DNA from 2 places in the Sphaerisporangium sp. NPDC004334 genome. Region 2 is predicted to be linked to the other one. Evidence: riboswitches for the same ligand, from Rfam matches in the RefSeq annotation. Region 2 holds a riboswitch; the other holds the start of a gene.
The links. Region 2 has a riboswitch for cyclic di-AMP ahead of ACWEN6_RS32180 (NlpC/P60 family protein). Riboswitches for the same ligand answer to the same signal wherever they lie in the genome.
Positions count from the first base shown of each region.

Region 1: another riboswitch for cyclic di-AMP. It lies ahead of ACWEN6_RS29185 (coiled-coil domain-containing protein); the one in region 2 lies ahead of ACWEN6_RS32180 (NlpC/P60 family protein).

Region 1 is NZ_JBSGDZ010000024.1:119,082-126,718, forward strand. It holds gene ACWEN6_RS29175 (response regulator transcription factor) at 1-382, opposite strand, end outside; gene ACWEN6_RS29180 (M50 family metallopeptidase) at 629-1,936, shown strand; gene ACWEN6_RS29185 (coiled-coil domain-containing protein) at 2,092-3,033, opposite strand; cyclic di-AMP (ydaO/yuaA leader) riboswitch at 3,068-3,206, opposite strand; gene galT (galactose-1-phosphate uridylyltransferase) at 3,338-4,411, opposite strand; gene ACWEN6_RS29195 (DeoR/GlpR family DNA-binding transcription regulator) at 4,408-5,328, opposite strand; gene ACWEN6_RS29200 (50S ribosomal protein bL37) at 5,529-5,606, shown strand; gene ACWEN6_RS29205 (TIGR03086 family metal-binding protein) at 5,749-6,321, opposite strand; gene ACWEN6_RS29210 (dihydrolipoyl dehydrogenase family protein) at 6,423-7,637, opposite strand, start outside.
Region 2 is NZ_JBSGDZ010000029.1:96,745-104,381, forward strand. It holds gene ACWEN6_RS32155 (histone-like nucleoid-structuring protein Lsr2) at 1-76, opposite strand, end outside; gene ACWEN6_RS32160 (hypothetical protein) at 215-373, opposite strand; gene ACWEN6_RS32165 (RDD family protein) at 663-1,409, opposite strand; gene ACWEN6_RS32170 (RDD family protein) at 1,579-2,946, opposite strand; gene ACWEN6_RS32175 (amino-acid N-acetyltransferase) at 3,062-3,607, opposite strand; cyclic di-AMP (ydaO/yuaA leader) riboswitch at 3,989-4,184, shown strand; gene ACWEN6_RS32180 (NlpC/P60 family protein) at 4,289-5,266, shown strand; gene ACWEN6_RS32185 (helix-turn-helix domain-containing protein) at 5,358-5,522, opposite strand; gene ACWEN6_RS32190 (type III pantothenate kinase) at 6,115-6,897, opposite strand; gene ACWEN6_RS32195 (L-aspartate oxidase) at 6,897-7,637, opposite strand, start outside.

The DNA of each region.
Region 1 (7,637 bases), on a different contig from region 2:
CGGAGTCGACGGCCTTGCGCCCGGAGGCGACGCGGCGGATGCCGTCGGCCAGATGCTCGGGCGCCACGTTCGTGCTCAGGAAGCCGAGCGCGTGGGCGGCGAAGGCCCGGCGCACCTGCCCGGGGTTCGGCCGCGCCGACAGCAGCAGCACCTTGCAGCGCGGCGCCTTCTGGTGCAGGCGCGCGGCGGCGGTGAGCCCGTCGACGTCGGGGAGGTCGACGTCGACCACCGCCACGTCCGGGGTGAGTTCCATGGCTGCCGGCACGATGTATTCGCCGGAGGCGACGTCGGCGATCACCATGAGATCCTTCTCGCCGTTCAGCGAGGCGACAAGGCCCCGGCGGACGAGAGGTAGGTGTTCGGCAACCAGGATGCGTATCAAGGTGCTCCCTTGGTCCTTGGGAACAGAACCGGCAAATTATGCTACGCCGACTCATATCCCACGGTGTCTACATGATTGCGTACCGTCAATGCAGTCTCCCGATTCGCTCCACCGCGCGCAAGTCACTCCTACGCTTGGTCGTTGAGTGTTGTTTTCCGGCGGCGGCCGAAGCCCTCGCGCGTTCGGTTACGCTCGGAACGGGCAATCCAAACAGAAGGCATCTTCTCCGACGTGGGGGTAGCACCTATGAGCTGGCTCGCAGTGGCCGGGTTTCTCATCTTCTTCGTCGGGTTGGCCGTGTCCATTGCCCTGCACGAGTTGGGCCATCTGGTGCCCGCGAAGTTCTTCGGCGTCAAGGTCACGCAGTACATGGTCGGTTTCGGGCCCACGATGTGGTCGCGCCGCCGCGGTGATACCGAATACGGCCTGAAGTGGATTCCGCTGGGCGGCTACATCCGCATGATCGGGGCACTTCCCCCTCGGCCCAACGATGATCCGAACAAGCTTCGCAACATCTCCACCGGGCCGTGGCAGGCGCTCATCGAGAGCGCCAGGCAGGCGGCGCTGGAGGAGGTCAGGCCCGGCGACGCCGACCGCGTCCTGTACCGCAAGCCCTGGTGGCAGAAGGTCATCATCTTCATCGGCGGTCCCGCGATGAACTTCGTGCTGGCCTTCGTGCTGTTCGCCATCGTGCTGATGGGCTTCGGCATCTCGGTGCCCACGCCCGTGGTCGCCGAGGTCTCCAAGTGCGTCGTCACCGTGGCCGAGCAGGCGAAGGGCCAGCAGTGCACCCCGGCCCACCGGTCCACGCCCGCGGCGCTCGCCGGGCTCAGGGCCAAGGACAAGATCGTCTCGTTCGGCGGCAGGCCGGTGAACTCCTGGGACGACGCCAGCACGCTGATCCGCACCCACGGCCCCGGCCCGGTCGCCATCGGCATCGAGCGCGACGGCAAGCCGATGACGCTGAACGCCACGCTCATCGCGCAAGATCGCCCCTCGCTCGACGACCCGGACAAGCTGGACAAGAACGTCGGCTTTCTCGGAGTCAGCCCCACCCTCGTCGTGGAGAAGCAGGGGCTCGGGTACGTCGTCGGCGCCATGGCGGACCTGGTGAGGCGCACCGGCTCGGCACTGCTGCAACTGCCGCAGAAGCTCGTCGGGGTCTGGCAGGCGGCCTTCGGCGGCGCCGAGCGTGACCTCAACAGCCCGCAGAGCGTCGTCGGCGCCGGGCGCCTGGGCGGCGCGATCGCCGCGGCGGCCATCCCGCTGGAGAACAAGATCGCCGGCTTCATCCAGCTCCTGGCCGGGTTCAACCTCGCGATCGGCATGTTCAACCTGATCCCGCTGATGCCACTGGACGGCGGCCAGATCGCCGGCGGCCTGTGGGAGGGCATCAAGCGCGGTTACGCCCGGGTGCGCCGCCGCCCGATGCCGGGGCACGTGGACATCGCCAAGGCGCTGCCGCTGACGTACACGGTCGCGATCTTCCTGATCGCCATGAGCAGCCTGCTCATCTACGCCGACATCGTCAACCCCATCCGCCTGCCGGGCTGATCGGCCCCACCGGCGCCGGGCCGCGCGGCAGGCGCCCCGGAGCCACGTCGCGGTGCCACGCCCGCCGCACGGTCACCGGGCGGCGGGTCACCGTAATACATCCTCCGGGCGAGCGTCCGGATGGAACTTTCACCGGCGGCAAGACGGCCGGACGGCTAGTACATCGAGATGTGCACGTGGTCGAAGTGGTTGGCGGTGATCCCGCCGCGGTTGGCCATCGACCGCCAGCCGGGAAAGCCCAGGTTGTAGATCCGCTGCCGGTAGATCACGTACTTCACGCCGAGCTTGCCGCCGTTCTTGATGGCCCAGGCGGCGATCTGCTCGCCCATCGCGACGCCGGCGGGCGAGGGCATCGCCCCGCCGGAGCTGAGCATGAAGTCGCACGCCCGGCCCAGCGGGTGCTCGCCGCTGTTCTCGGGGCGGTAGCAGCCGACGGGGAACCGCAGCGGGAAGTGGTCCTTGACCTCGGCGCGCATCAGCCGCATCCGCGGGGTGATGTTCTCGCTCCCGGCCGGCAGCTCGGGCGCCCAGCTCCCGTTGGCTTGCTTGCCCGGGGCGGTGGGCACGAGCCGGTCCAGCTTGTCCTTGATCTGGCCGATCAGCTTCTCGGCGTCCCTGCGCTGGGCGGTCACCTCGACGACGTCGTCGCGCAGGCCGTCGGTCAGCGCGGCCGCGTCGTCGGCCGCCTTCTTGCGGGCGTCACGGGCCGTGGCATATCGGCCGATCTCGGCGGACTGCTCGGCCTGCAGCTGTTGCAGCATCGCGGCGCCGCCGAAACCGGGCGACATGAGCTCGCGCATCATGCCGAGGCCGCTGCCCGCCTGGTAGCTGAGCTGGGCGATGTCGCCCACCTGGCCCTCGGAGGCGGTGAGCTCGGTCTCCGCGGCCTTCAGCCGCTCGCGGGCCTTCTTCTCCGCGTCCTTGGCCTTGGCGACCGCGACGCGCTTGGCGTTGTACTGGGCGATCAGCTTGTCGACCTGCTTGCCAAGGGCGGCGAGCTGTGCCTTGAGCTGTTTCTCGGTGGGTTTGGGGGCGGCGGCGCCGGCCGTGGACGGGCCGAGCACCAGGGCGGCCACCATCAGAGCGCAGGCGGCCACGGAACCGTGGCGGCCGGAAGACAGGGGCAGAGCCCGCTCCTCTCCATCTGCCGACCGGGTTAGCTGACGGGTTCGGGCCGGAGACGCCCTACCACACGCGTGGATTCACCCCAGAGGAACCGATGGGTCCCCGGCTCCCAGGCGGGGCACCTGGGATTAGGCGGACCGGCCGTTACGGCCGGTGTCTGATGGATGGTAGTGGTAGATCCGTATTTATGGCGACCCCGGATGTGACGTCCCCCGACGTGACGTGCGCGTGGTCACCGCCGCCGCGCCCGCGGCGGGCCGTCCAGGGCGGGCGCGGTCACGGCTGCTCGCGCAGCATCCGGGCCGCCTCCTCGGGCAGTACGTCGTTGACGAACGCGCCCATCGCCGACTCAGACCCCGCCAGGTACTTCAGCTTCTGCGCCGCCCGCCGGATGCTGAACAGCTGCAGGTGCAGGTAGGCGAGGTCGCGCCCGGTGCGCACGGGTGCCTGGTGCCAGGCCGCGACGTAGGGCATGGTGACCCCGAACAGCCCGTCCAGCCGCCGCAGCACGTCGGTGTAGAGCGGGCCGAAGGCCGCGCGCTCCTCGGCGTCCAGCTCGCGAAGGTCGGCCGCCCTGCGGTTGAGGTAGACGTGCACCTCGAACGGCCACCGCGCCGCCGCGGGGACGAACGCCGTCCAGTGCTCGTTGGAGGCGACCACGCGCGTCTCGGCCTTGCGCTCGGCGGCCAGCACGTCCGCGAACAGGTCGCCGCCCGTGCGCTCGCGGTAGCGGGCCGCCGAGGCCAGCATCTGCCGCGTGCGAGGCGTCACGTACGGATAGGCGTAGATCTGGCCGTGCGGGTGCGCCAGCGTGATGCCGATCTCGGCGCCGCGGTTCTCGAACGGGAACACCTGCTCCACGCCCTCCAGCCGCGAGAGGTGGTCGGTGCGGTCGGCGAGCGCCACCAGCACCAGATCGACCTGCTCGGGAGACAGCCGGGAGAAGGAGGAGTCGTGCCGGGAGGTGAAGCACACCACCTCGCACCGGCCGACGCCGGGCCGCACCTCGCTCAGGCCGCCCACGTCCTCGTAGTGGCCCAGGTTGAAGCTGAAGGACGGGAAACGGTTCTCGAACACCGCGACGTCGTAGTCGGCGGCGGGGATCTCGGTCGCGTGGCCCGGCCGGGAGGGGCACAGAGGGCATTCGTCGGTGGGAGGCAGGAACGTGCGGCCCTGGCGGTGCCCGGCGATGGCGATCCACTCGTCCATCACCGGGTCGTACCGCAGGTCCGAGGCCGCGGGGCGCGGGGGCAGCTCGCGGGTGTCGGCGGCGCCGCGGTCGGCGCTCTCGGCGTGGTCGAAGTAGATGAGCTCTCGCCCATCGGCGAGCTGGGTGACGGTCCGCTTCACCGGGCCACCTCCTGTCCGGCGGCCGGCTGAGCCGCCTGTCCTGTCGTGTCGGCGGCCCGGGCCGCCCGTTCTGTTCCCGGAGCGCGGTTCGCGCGTCCGGACCCGCCGGCGTCGCGCGCCGGCTCGGTCGGTGGCGCCGTCCCCGCAGGGTCGGCCAGCAGCAGCGTGCCGGCTTGCTCGGACAGCGCCGATCTGGCCTCCTCCGGCAGGCCGGTGTCGCTGATCACGACGTGCGCCTCGTCCAGCTTGGCGATCGTGCTGATGCCGACGGTGCCCCACTTGGTGTGGTCGGCCAGCACGACCAGCCGCTGCGCCGCCGCGACCAGTTCGCGGTCGGTCTCGGCCTCAAGGATGTTGGGAGTGGTGAAGCCCGCCCTGGGGTTCATGCCGTGCACGCCGAGCATCAGCGTGTCGACGTTGAGCGCGCGGATGGCCGCCACGGCGACCGGCCCCACCAGCGCGTCCGACGGCGTGCGCACCCCTCCGGTGAGCACGACGGTCTGGTCGGCGCGCCCGGCCCGGTGGAAGACGTCGGCGACCTGGGCGGAGTTGGTGATGACCGTGAGGTGGGGGACGTCGGCCAGGTGATGGGCCAGGGTCCAGGTGGTCGTGCCGGCCGACAGCGCGACCGCGCTGCCCGGGCGCACCAGCTCGGCGGCGCGGCGGGCGATCGCCTCCTTCTCGGCCTGCTGGCGCACCGACTTGGCCGCGAAGCCCGGTTCCTCGGTGGACCCCGCGCCGGTGGCGGTGGCGCCGCCGTGCACCTTGTCCACCAGCCCGCGCTCGGCCAGCGCCTCAAGGTCGCGGCGGATCGTCATGTCCGACACCCCGAGCTCCCGCACCAGGTCGGCGACCCGTACCGCGCCGCTCCTGCGGACGCGCTCGAGGATCGCCTGCTGCCGTTGCTGAGCCAGCATCGCCTCACCTCTCCACCAAGTTCCATCAAAATACTACATAATCTGACCTGCACCTTGTTGGAACGTGAGGGGCGATGGTGGGGCGGGTGGACGGCCCCCGGGTGGCGGCTCCGGGGGCTTTCTTTGGCGTTTGGGCCTTGTACCGGCTCGGGCGCGGATGCATGGTGGGGAGCACGACCCGTACCGATGGGGAGGCCGAGATGGCGAGACGCGCGCGCAAGAGCCGGGCCCGCAAGAAGAGGAAGGCCAACCACGGCAAGCGGCCCGTCTCCCGCTGACCCTCCCCACGCCGGCCGTCACCTCGCCACCGCGTCGGCCTTGCGGGCCTGCCGGAGGTGACCCCACGTCGTCTCCCGGCCGGGTGCCGGGGGCGGTGACGCGCGACGGGGCCGAGAGTACCGCGCTCCCTCGGCCCGCGCGTCAGCCGCCGCGGCCCCAGGCGGCCAGCAGGCGGGTCTGCGGGTCGGTGTCCTCCGGCAGCGGCGGGCGCTCGGCGATCACCCCGGCCTGCCGGTAGCCCTCCTCCGCTCCGGCGAACCACTCGGCGCACACCTCGACCAGCTCGGGGTCCAGCCGCTCGTCACCGCCGATCGCCCTGGCGAGGTCCCAGGTGTGGATGAGGGTGTCGGCGAACAACTCGGCGATGTACTCCGCCCCGGAGACGTCGCCGAACGACAGGCGCACCGTCCGCGTGAGGACGTCGGCCGGCTCCATGGCGCGCATCGCCGCGGCCGCCGCCACGTCGAACGCCTTCACCGGGTCGTCGCCGAGCAGGTCGCCCTCGGTCAGCTCGCCGGCCTCCGCGGCCTGCCGCCCCGCGAGCAGTTGCGGCGCCAGCAGGCTCTCGCCCACCAGATGGTCGACCATGCCGTGGACGTCCCAGCCGGCGCAGGCCGTCGGCAGCCGCCACTGATCGGCCCTGACCTGGTGAACGTGCGCGCCGAAGGCGTCCAGGGCCCTGCGATAGGCCTCGCGGATGTCCATCGTCATCATGTCCCTCCCGCGTCGTCCAACCGACGTTAACCCGGCCGCGGACCCCCCGTCAGGGGCGAGGACGGACGGGACGCCGGGGCGGCGGGCGCCGTCGCGGGACGTTATCGCAGGAGGCTCAGGGTGTCCTCCACCGCCCGGTGGAAGGTCGGATAGGCGTAGATCATGCTCGTGAGCCGGTCGAGCGGCGTGCGTTCATGCACGGCCAGCGTCAGCAGGCCCAGCACCTCACCGCCGCACGGCCCCGCCACCGTCGCGCCGACCAGCGCGTCCTCGTCGGCGACGAGCTTGACCAGCCCCACGCCGCGGTGGATCCACCCGCGCGCCGAGGAGGCGACGGGGGTGGCCGCCGTGCGCACGGCGAGGCCCCGCTCGCGGGCCTGCCGTTCGGTCAGGCCCACCGCGCCCACCTCGGGGTCGGTGAAGGTCACCCTCGGCACCGCCCGGTAGTCCGCCGCCGGACCGTGCTCGCCCAGGATGTCGGCCAGGGCGATGCGCGCCTGGTACACCGCCACGTGGGTGAACGCCCCCTCGCCCGTCACGTCTCCGACCGCCCACACCCCCTCGGCGGCCCTCATGCGATCGTCCACTTTGATCACCCGCGCCGACTCCTCCAGGCCGACGGCGCCCACGCCGATCGCGGCCAGGTCGCAACGCCGCCCGGTGGCCACCAGCAGTCGCTCGGCGCGGTGGCTGCCGTCCTCGGTCATCACGGTGAAGGCGGAGCCATGGTGGTCGACCCGGGTGACCTTGGCGTGGGTGCGTACCGTGATGCCCTCCTTGGCGAAGACCTCGGCGAGCAGCTCGCCGGCCTCCGGCTCCTCGGACGGCAGCAGGCCGCCGGCCGCCTCCAGGATGGTCACCTCGGCGCCGAAGCGGTGCAGCACCTGGCCGAACTCCACGCCGACGGCGCCGCCACCCAGCACGATGACCGACTCGGGCGCCCGTTCGGCCTCGGTCGCCTCGCGGTTGGTCCAGTACGGAGTGCCGGCCAGCCCGGCGATCGACGGCACGGCCGGCTGCGAGCCGGTGGCGACGACGATGCCGCGGCGGGCGCGCAGCACCCGTGAGCCGTCCACCGTGACCTCGCCGGGGGCCGTGATCTTGCCGCGGCCCCGTACCAGCGTGCCGCCCTGGTCGTGGAAGCGGTCGGCGGCGACCTTGTCGTCCCAGTTGTCGGTGGCCTCCTCGCGGATGCGCCGGGCCACGGGCGTCCAGTCGGGCACGACCGCCGCCTCGCCCGCCATGGACGGGATGCGTCCGCCCTCGGCCAGCAGATCGGCGGCGCGCACCATCATCTTGGTCGGCACACACGCCCA
Region 2 (7,637 bases):
TCGCGAAGGTGACAGTCTCATTGGCCTCGCCACCATCGAGGTCGTCGATGAGTATCTTCTGGATCTGCGTGGCCATCTGGCAATCCTTTCGCAGAGCATTGTTCGATTCGCCAGCCAAAGATATACCCGGTACCCCCGGCTGACAATTCACGGAACCCACAGGTTCTCATGGAACCCACAGGTACAAGAGGAGCCGCGGCGCCGGGCCCTCCGGTCAGTCGGAAGAAGCCTCAGATGCCTCAGATGACTTCTCCGAGGACTCCGCCTCCTGACGCCGGCCCCCCGCTTCGGAACGGAACAGCTTGACGACCGCGATGATGACCACCGCGGCGACCACCAAGGGTGGTATCAACGCGGACAATACATCGTTCATTGATCCTCGCTCCACGCGGGGTGGGCATTCAGCGCCCCTCCCACGTTAATTGTCACACGAGACTCCCGCGCTCTGTACCACGGCCCGCTCATCCGGGAGTCACGGTCCGACTCTATCCCCACAGGAGGTCAGCGGGGGTTGCGGGGCCGGGGGCCAAAGCCGCGAAGGACCGTTCCACAGCATTCTCCGTCTCTCCAGGCGTCTTACCGGATGGCCCGGGAAAGGCGGATCCGCCGGAAAACACGGACGGGACGGCCGCGCCGCGGCCGTCCCGTCAATAAAGCTGATCTCAGCGGGGAGCCTTGACCACAACCGTGCCCGCGAGCTTGTCGTGCAGGCCCTGCTGTAGCGGCTTGTCGGTGAGGATAAGCACGCCGAGGACGAGGACGAAGATGCCCGACAGGACGCCGAGGAAGGGAATGCCGTACAGCACCAGCACGCCGGGGTAGATAGCCGAGCGCTTCATCAACGCCGACGAATCCACCGGAGCGCCGCCGACGCCGACGAGGCGGATCTTCATGACCTTCTTGCCGATGGTCTGCCCGTCCTTGGAATGCAGCACGTAGTCATAGGCGGCGTACGCGCCGTAGGCGATGATCGCCGAGACCAGGCCGGGGACGAAGGAGGAGCCGACCGCCACACCGGGGTTGGCGAGAATTTCCTCCGTCGACGGCACGAACATCGGGGAGAGGATGAGGTTCAGGATGAAGTAGACGACGCCGAAGATCAGCATGTCGATGATCCGGGCGACCCACCTCTCCCACCACTCGGCCAGCGGCGCGGGAGCGCCGGGAGGAAGCGGCGCGCCCTGGGGGCCGCCGTAGGGGGCGTTGTAGCCCTGGGGTGCGCCGTGCCCGCTCTGGGGTGCACCATAGCCGCCCTGGGGAGCGCCATAGCCGCCCTGGGGAGCGCCATAGCCGCCCTGAGGGGCGCCATAGCCGCCCTGAGGGGCGCCATAGCCGCCACCCTGGGGGTTGCCGTATGGCTGGCCCGGGCCCTGCGGATCGTAACCGCCGGGGGGTGGTTCTGCCGTCATTTCGTCACCTTTCGCGACTGCGAAGGAAGCTGCGGTTCGTGCAAGGTCCTATCGCATGTAGGGGTATGTCCGTTACCTTTTCGCCGATTCGGTCGCCACGTGTGCGCCGACTCGGTCGCATATAGCAAACGAGGCCGGGGGATCACCCCCGGCCCCGATCGCGCGCCGCTTACTTGATCTTCACGACGACGGTCTTGGCGACCTTGTCGTGCAGACATTGCTGCAGCGGCTTGTCCCAGAACTGCCACAGGACGTTCACCAGGTAGAACACCCACGTGACCAGGCCCACGACCGGGACCCACGCGAGGAACTCGAAGCCCCACAGGACGCCGGCGCGCTTGATCGCGACGTCCGAGGCGAGCCCGCCCTCGACGCCGCCGCCCACTGGGACGATCTTGATGCCCATGACGATCTTGCCGACCGTCTGGCCGCGCTGCTTCGTCATCAGGAACTCGTAGCCGACCCAGACCAGCCCGGCCAGGATCGCCGTCAGCAGGCTGGCCAGGAAGACGCCGCCGCCCGGGCTGATCGCGCCCGTCGCGGGGTCGAAGCTCGGCGCGGTGACGATGAGCGCCGCCAGCACGGCGTTGAGGATCACATACGGGATCACGATGATGACGATGTCGATGATGCGGGCCACCAGGCGCTGCCACCACTCGGCCAGCGGGGCGGGGGCGCCCGGAGGCTGCGTGCCGGTGGCCGGGTAGCCCTGCTGGTAGCCGGCAGGGCCGTACCCCTGCTGGCCGTACTGCTGCTGGCCGTAGCCCTGCTGGCCGTAGGCCGCCCCGTACGGCGGCGCCTGCTGGGCGTGCTGCTGCCCGTAGCCCTGCTGGTCGTGGCCGGCCTGCTGCCCGTACTGCGGCTGCCCGTACTGGGCCTGCTGCCCGTACTGCTGCTGCCCGTACTGGGCCTGCTGGCCGTACGCCTGCTGCGCGTCCTGCTGGCCGTACTGGCCCTGCTGGCCGTAGCCCTGCTGGGCCTCCGGCTGGCCGTACTGCTGCTGGCCCTGCTGGGCCTGCTGGCCGTACTGCGGCTGCCCGTAGCCCTGCGGCTGGCCGTAGCCGCCGGTCTGCTGGCCGTACTGCGGCTGCCCGTAGGACGGCGACTGGCCCTGCTGGCCATAGCCCTGCTGGGCCTCCTGCTGGCCCTGCTGGCCGTACGCCTGCTGCCCGTACTGCTGGGGCTGCTGCCCGTACTGCTGCTGGCCCTGCTGGGCCTGCTGGCCGTACTGCGGCTGCCCGTAGCCCTGCCCCTGCTGGGGGTGGGAAGGCTGGCCGTAGGCTCCGGTTCCACCCTGCTGGCCGTAGGCGCCCGGCTGGCCGTAGGCTCCCGTCCCTGGCTGCTGGCCATAGGCTCCCTGCTGGCCATAGCCCTGCTGGGGGTAGGCGGAGTGCTCCGAGGCCGGCTGGGGACGGTGGACGACGGTCACCTCCGGATCGATGCCCGGGGGGTTCTGCTGCCCATATTGCGGAGAGCCGGTTGACGAATGACCCTCGTCCGGCTCGTCGCGTGGGTACGGCGGCTGTCCGGTGCTCACCGTGTCACCTCACTTCGGCTTCGCACGTGGCCTCTGTCAGGCGCACGTGCCGTGGTGTTGCCAAGGTAGCGACAGCGGGATCAACAGTCACCTTTCCATTCCGTCACCCTGAAGGTCAGGATCGCGGGTTCACATGCAGCAACATCCGCGTGTTGCCCAGGGTGTTCGGCTTGACGTGCTCCAGGTCGAGGAACTCGGCGACGCCCTCGTCGTAGGAGTCCAGGAGTTCGGCGTAGACCTCGGGGGAGACCGGCGTGCCCTGGATGGGGACGAAACCGTGCCTGCCGAAGAACTCGACCTCGAAGGTCAGGCAGAAGACCCGCTGGACCTCCAGCCGGCGGGCGGCGTCGATGAGCGCAGCGACGATCATGTGGCCGATGCCCATGCCGCGGCAGCCGGCGTCGACGGCGACCGTGCGGATCTCCGCCAGGTCCTCCCAGAGCACGTGGAGCGCGCCGCAGCCCACGACCATGCCGTCGCGCTCGGCCACCCAGAATTCCTGGACGTCCTCGTACAGGGTCACGGTCGACTTGCGCAGCAGGCGCGGCCCGTCGCCGGAGTAGGTGTCGACCAATTTCCTGATCGTCCGCACGTCGGAGGTGCGGGCCCGCCGGACGGCGGGCGCGCCCTCGGCGGACGGGCGCTGCGCGGCCTGCCTCATGACGCGTCAGCGTATCCGCCCACCGGCGGGGCGGCGTTCGACGCCGTGCCGGGACCCCCCGATAACGGACTGTCCGAAATACCTGCCAATTCGCGCCGCCATCACGGAGTGTGATCCGGTGCACGCGGTCGGTGCGCGCCTCGGGGGAGCCTGGAGGCGTGGCGCGCGAGAAGCTCTTTGACCTGCGGCTTTTCTTCGAGCCCCTATCCGCGGACCGGGTAATCGCAGCTCGGAACGGGTGCGGGACGCCCACTGGCGTGATCTTTCCGTGACGCGCCGGTTGTGGAACCTCAACAGAATTCGCAGTTCTGGTTGAGCAGGAACCTGAACTGGACTAATGTCCAGCGTCAATGTCGGTCGTCGTTCCGCGGCGACCGCACCGCCTAATTCCCGCCCCATCCGAACGGCGGGAAACCGGGGACCCAAAGGTGGGTCCGGGGAAGGTCCCCCGGCGACCCGCCACCCCTGGGGTGAATCCGAGAGGGAGGCATCGCGATCCTCCATGGTCACGTGCTCGGTAGGGCTGCTCCGGCCCGAACCCGTCAGCTAACCCGGTAGGCGTCCGAGGAGAGGAGCTTTTTGGTGCAGCCTAGGCGCACGCCTGGAAAGAGTGCGGGCAGGCATGCCCGCGGGCGAGAACGCGGTGCCCATTCCCGCTTCGGGAGCGCCTCCAATGCGTCCTTGCGCCTTCCCCGCCGCATCGCGCTGGTGACCGCCGCGCTGATGGCCGTGACCTTCGGGTCGCCTCTGGTGTCCGCGACGGCCGAGCCCAAGCCCAGCCTCAACGACCTGAAGAACCAGGTCGAGCACCTCTACAACCAGATCGAGTCGCTCACCGAGCAGTACAACGGCCAGAAGGAGCGCCTCAAGCAGGCGCAGCGGTCGGCCGAGCTCGCCAAGAAGACCCTCTCCAAGAGCGAGGCCGACCTGGAGGCCAAGCGCGCCAGAGCCGGCATGTACGCCCAGGACGCCTACATGACCGGCGGTCTGGGCTCGCCGCTGACCCTCGCCATGTCCGGCGACCCCGACGCCTACCTCGATCGCGTGGCCACGACCTACGCCCTGCAGCTGCAGCAGGGCGAGGAGGTCGCCCAGATCGGCAAGGCGATGGCGACCGCCGAGCGCGCCAAGGCCGGCGCCAAGGCCCGCGAGGCCGAGGTCAAGAAGCTCGTCTCCGACCTGTCCTCCCAGCGTGACAAGATCCGCGGCCTGGTCGCCAAGACCGAGGGCAGCCTGTTCAAGCGCGCGCTGTCGCAGGCCGGCGGGTACGGCCGGGCCATCAAGATCGAGATCCCGATCCCGGGCGAGGGCAAGGCCGCCCAGGCCGCCAAGTGGGCGCTGACGCAACAGCTCAAGCCGTACGTCTGGGGCGCCGCGGGGCCGAGCACCTTCGACTGCTCCGGCCTGGTCATGTGGGCCTACCAGGAGGTCGGCATCAGCCTGCCGCACTACACCGGCGACCAGTGGACCGCGGGGACCCACATCACCCGCGAGGACCTGCGCCCCGGCGACCTGGTCTTCTTCTACACCGACCTGCACCACGTCGGCATCTACATCGGCGGCGGCATGATGGTGCACGCACCGCGCACCGGCGATGTCGTGCGGGTGGTCCCGCTCGGCAACCGCCCGTTCGCCGGCGGCGTGCGCATCGCCGACTAGCGCCGTGGCGCGCACGCCGAACGAGGCGGCCGTCGGTACGGTGACGCCGCCTCGCGCCGGGACGAGGTTCCCTGCCTCGGACGGTGCGACCTCAGATGAGGCGGCGCCGCGCCGCCCAGGCCACGGCCTCGATGGCCGTGGCGACGCCTATGCGGTCGCAGATGCCGCGCAGGCGGCGTCGTACGGTGCGGCCGCTCACGTCGAGCCTGCGTCCCACTCTGTCGACGGTCACGCCCTTGGCCAGTTCGGCGAGCAAGAGAAGATCATCGTCGCTCAGTCCCACACCGTCTGATCCCGAAGGAATGTCATTCCCTCGGGAAACCAGATCCGGATACGCCATCGGGTGTCCTCCCCCACGACGAACTCGGCAACATACTGAATGCTTCGGCCCGCCCCGTCAGGAACGTTAAACGCCGCGTTGAAAGGTCGTCAAGCACTGACCTCGATACCCATGACGTTTGTGATTGACATACCAGTGCATATGTGAACTACTCGTGACATGTCCCCGCACCTCCCGGTCCGGGGGGACATCGGCGATGATCATGGCCGTGGGCCGCATGATCCGCCATGGAAGACCACCGCGGCGCTGGTGGAGGCCCGGTTCCATGCGGGACGCCTCGCGGGCGCCCCGGCTCGGAGATATACGGTCGACACGCTATACGCCGAATTCGACCCGCGAAACCAGTACGCTTTCTGACTTTCTTCCGCCGGTCACGCCCGTGGGCGTAACACTCCGGCCACCACGATTTGCCGTGGCGGATCACCGCGCCGCGCCGTATTCGACGCGCGCGCCCCCCTCCACGTCTCCGATATGGATCTCCCCCGCCGCTTGATCGCGCGGGGCGCGCTCAAGCGGTGTTGCGGTTGTAGATCAGGCGCAGCCCGATGAGCGTCAGCCAGGGCTCGTGGACGTCGATCGAACGGGCCTCGTTCACCACCAGCGCGGCCATCGACCCGGTGGCCACGACGGTCACGTCGTCGGGGTCGGACGCGAGCTCGGGCGCCATGCGCTCGACGATGCCGTCCACCTGGCCGGCGAAACCGTAGATGATGCCCGCCTGCAGGGCTTCGACGGTGTTCTTGGCGATCACCGAGCGGGGGCGCACCAGCTCGACCTTGTGGAGCTGGGCCCCCGCGGCGGCCAGGGCGTCCACCGAGATCTCGATGCCGGGGGCGGTGACCGCGCCGACGTACTCGCCCTTGGCCGACACCGCGTCGAAGGAGGTGGCGGTGCCGAAGTCGACGATGATGCACGGCCCCCCGTACAGCGTGACGGCGGCGAGCGCGTTGACGATGCGGTCGCTGCCGACCTCCTTGGGGTTGTCCATGCGCACCGGCACCCCGGTGCGCACGCCCGGCTCCACGATGACGGCGGTCACGTCGCCGTAGTAGCGCCGGCACATCTCGCGCATCTCGTTCAGCACGGAGGGGACCGTCGAGCAGATGGCGATGCCGCCGATGTCGGCGTCCTTGAGCAGGGGGCTCTGACCGAGCAGCCCCTGCAGGACGACCGCGATCTCGTCGGCGGTGCGCCTGGCGTCGGTGGCCAGGCGCCAGTGCTCGATGACCTCCTCGCCCTCGAAGAGGCCGAGCACCGTGTGGGTGTTGCCGACGTCGATCGTGAGCAGCATCAAGCCCCCCGAAGGTCCAAAGCGATGTCCAGTGCGGGCGCCGAATGGGTCAGCGACCCCACAGCAAGGTAGTCAACACCGGTTTCGGCCACCTCACGAGCCGATTCCAGGCGGAGTCCACCGCTGGACTCCAGCCGGGCCCTGCCGCCCACTAGGGCCACGGCGCGGGTCAGCTCCTCCACGGTGAAGTTGTCCAGCAGGATCTCCTCCGCTCCCTCGGCCAGCACCGGCTCGATCTGGTCCAGGCGGTCGACCTCCACCTCGATCGGCAGCTCCGGATAGGCCTGCCGGACGGCGCGGAACGCCTCGGCGACCCCACCGGCCGCCACCACGTGATTGTCCTTGATCAAGGCCGCGTCCGACAGGGACATCCGATGATTGACCCCGCCGCCGCACCGCACGGCGTACTTCTCCAGCGCCCTGAGGCCGGGGAGGGTCTTGCGGCTGTCGCGGACCCGCGTGCCGGTGCCGCTGACCGCCTCGACCCAGCGGTGGGTCAGCGTGGCGATGCCCGAAAGGTGGGTGAGCAGGTTGAGCGCGGTCCGCTCGGCGGTGAGCACGTCGCGCACAGGTCCGACGACGGTCATCAGCACGTCGCCGCGCGCGACGCGCTCACCGTCCTTGACGTGGCGCTCCACGGTCAGGCGGCCCTGGGAGGCGCCGTGGAAGACCGCCTGGGCGACCGCGAGACCGGCGACCACCCCGTCGGCCCTGGCCACCAGGTCGCCCACCGCCGCCTG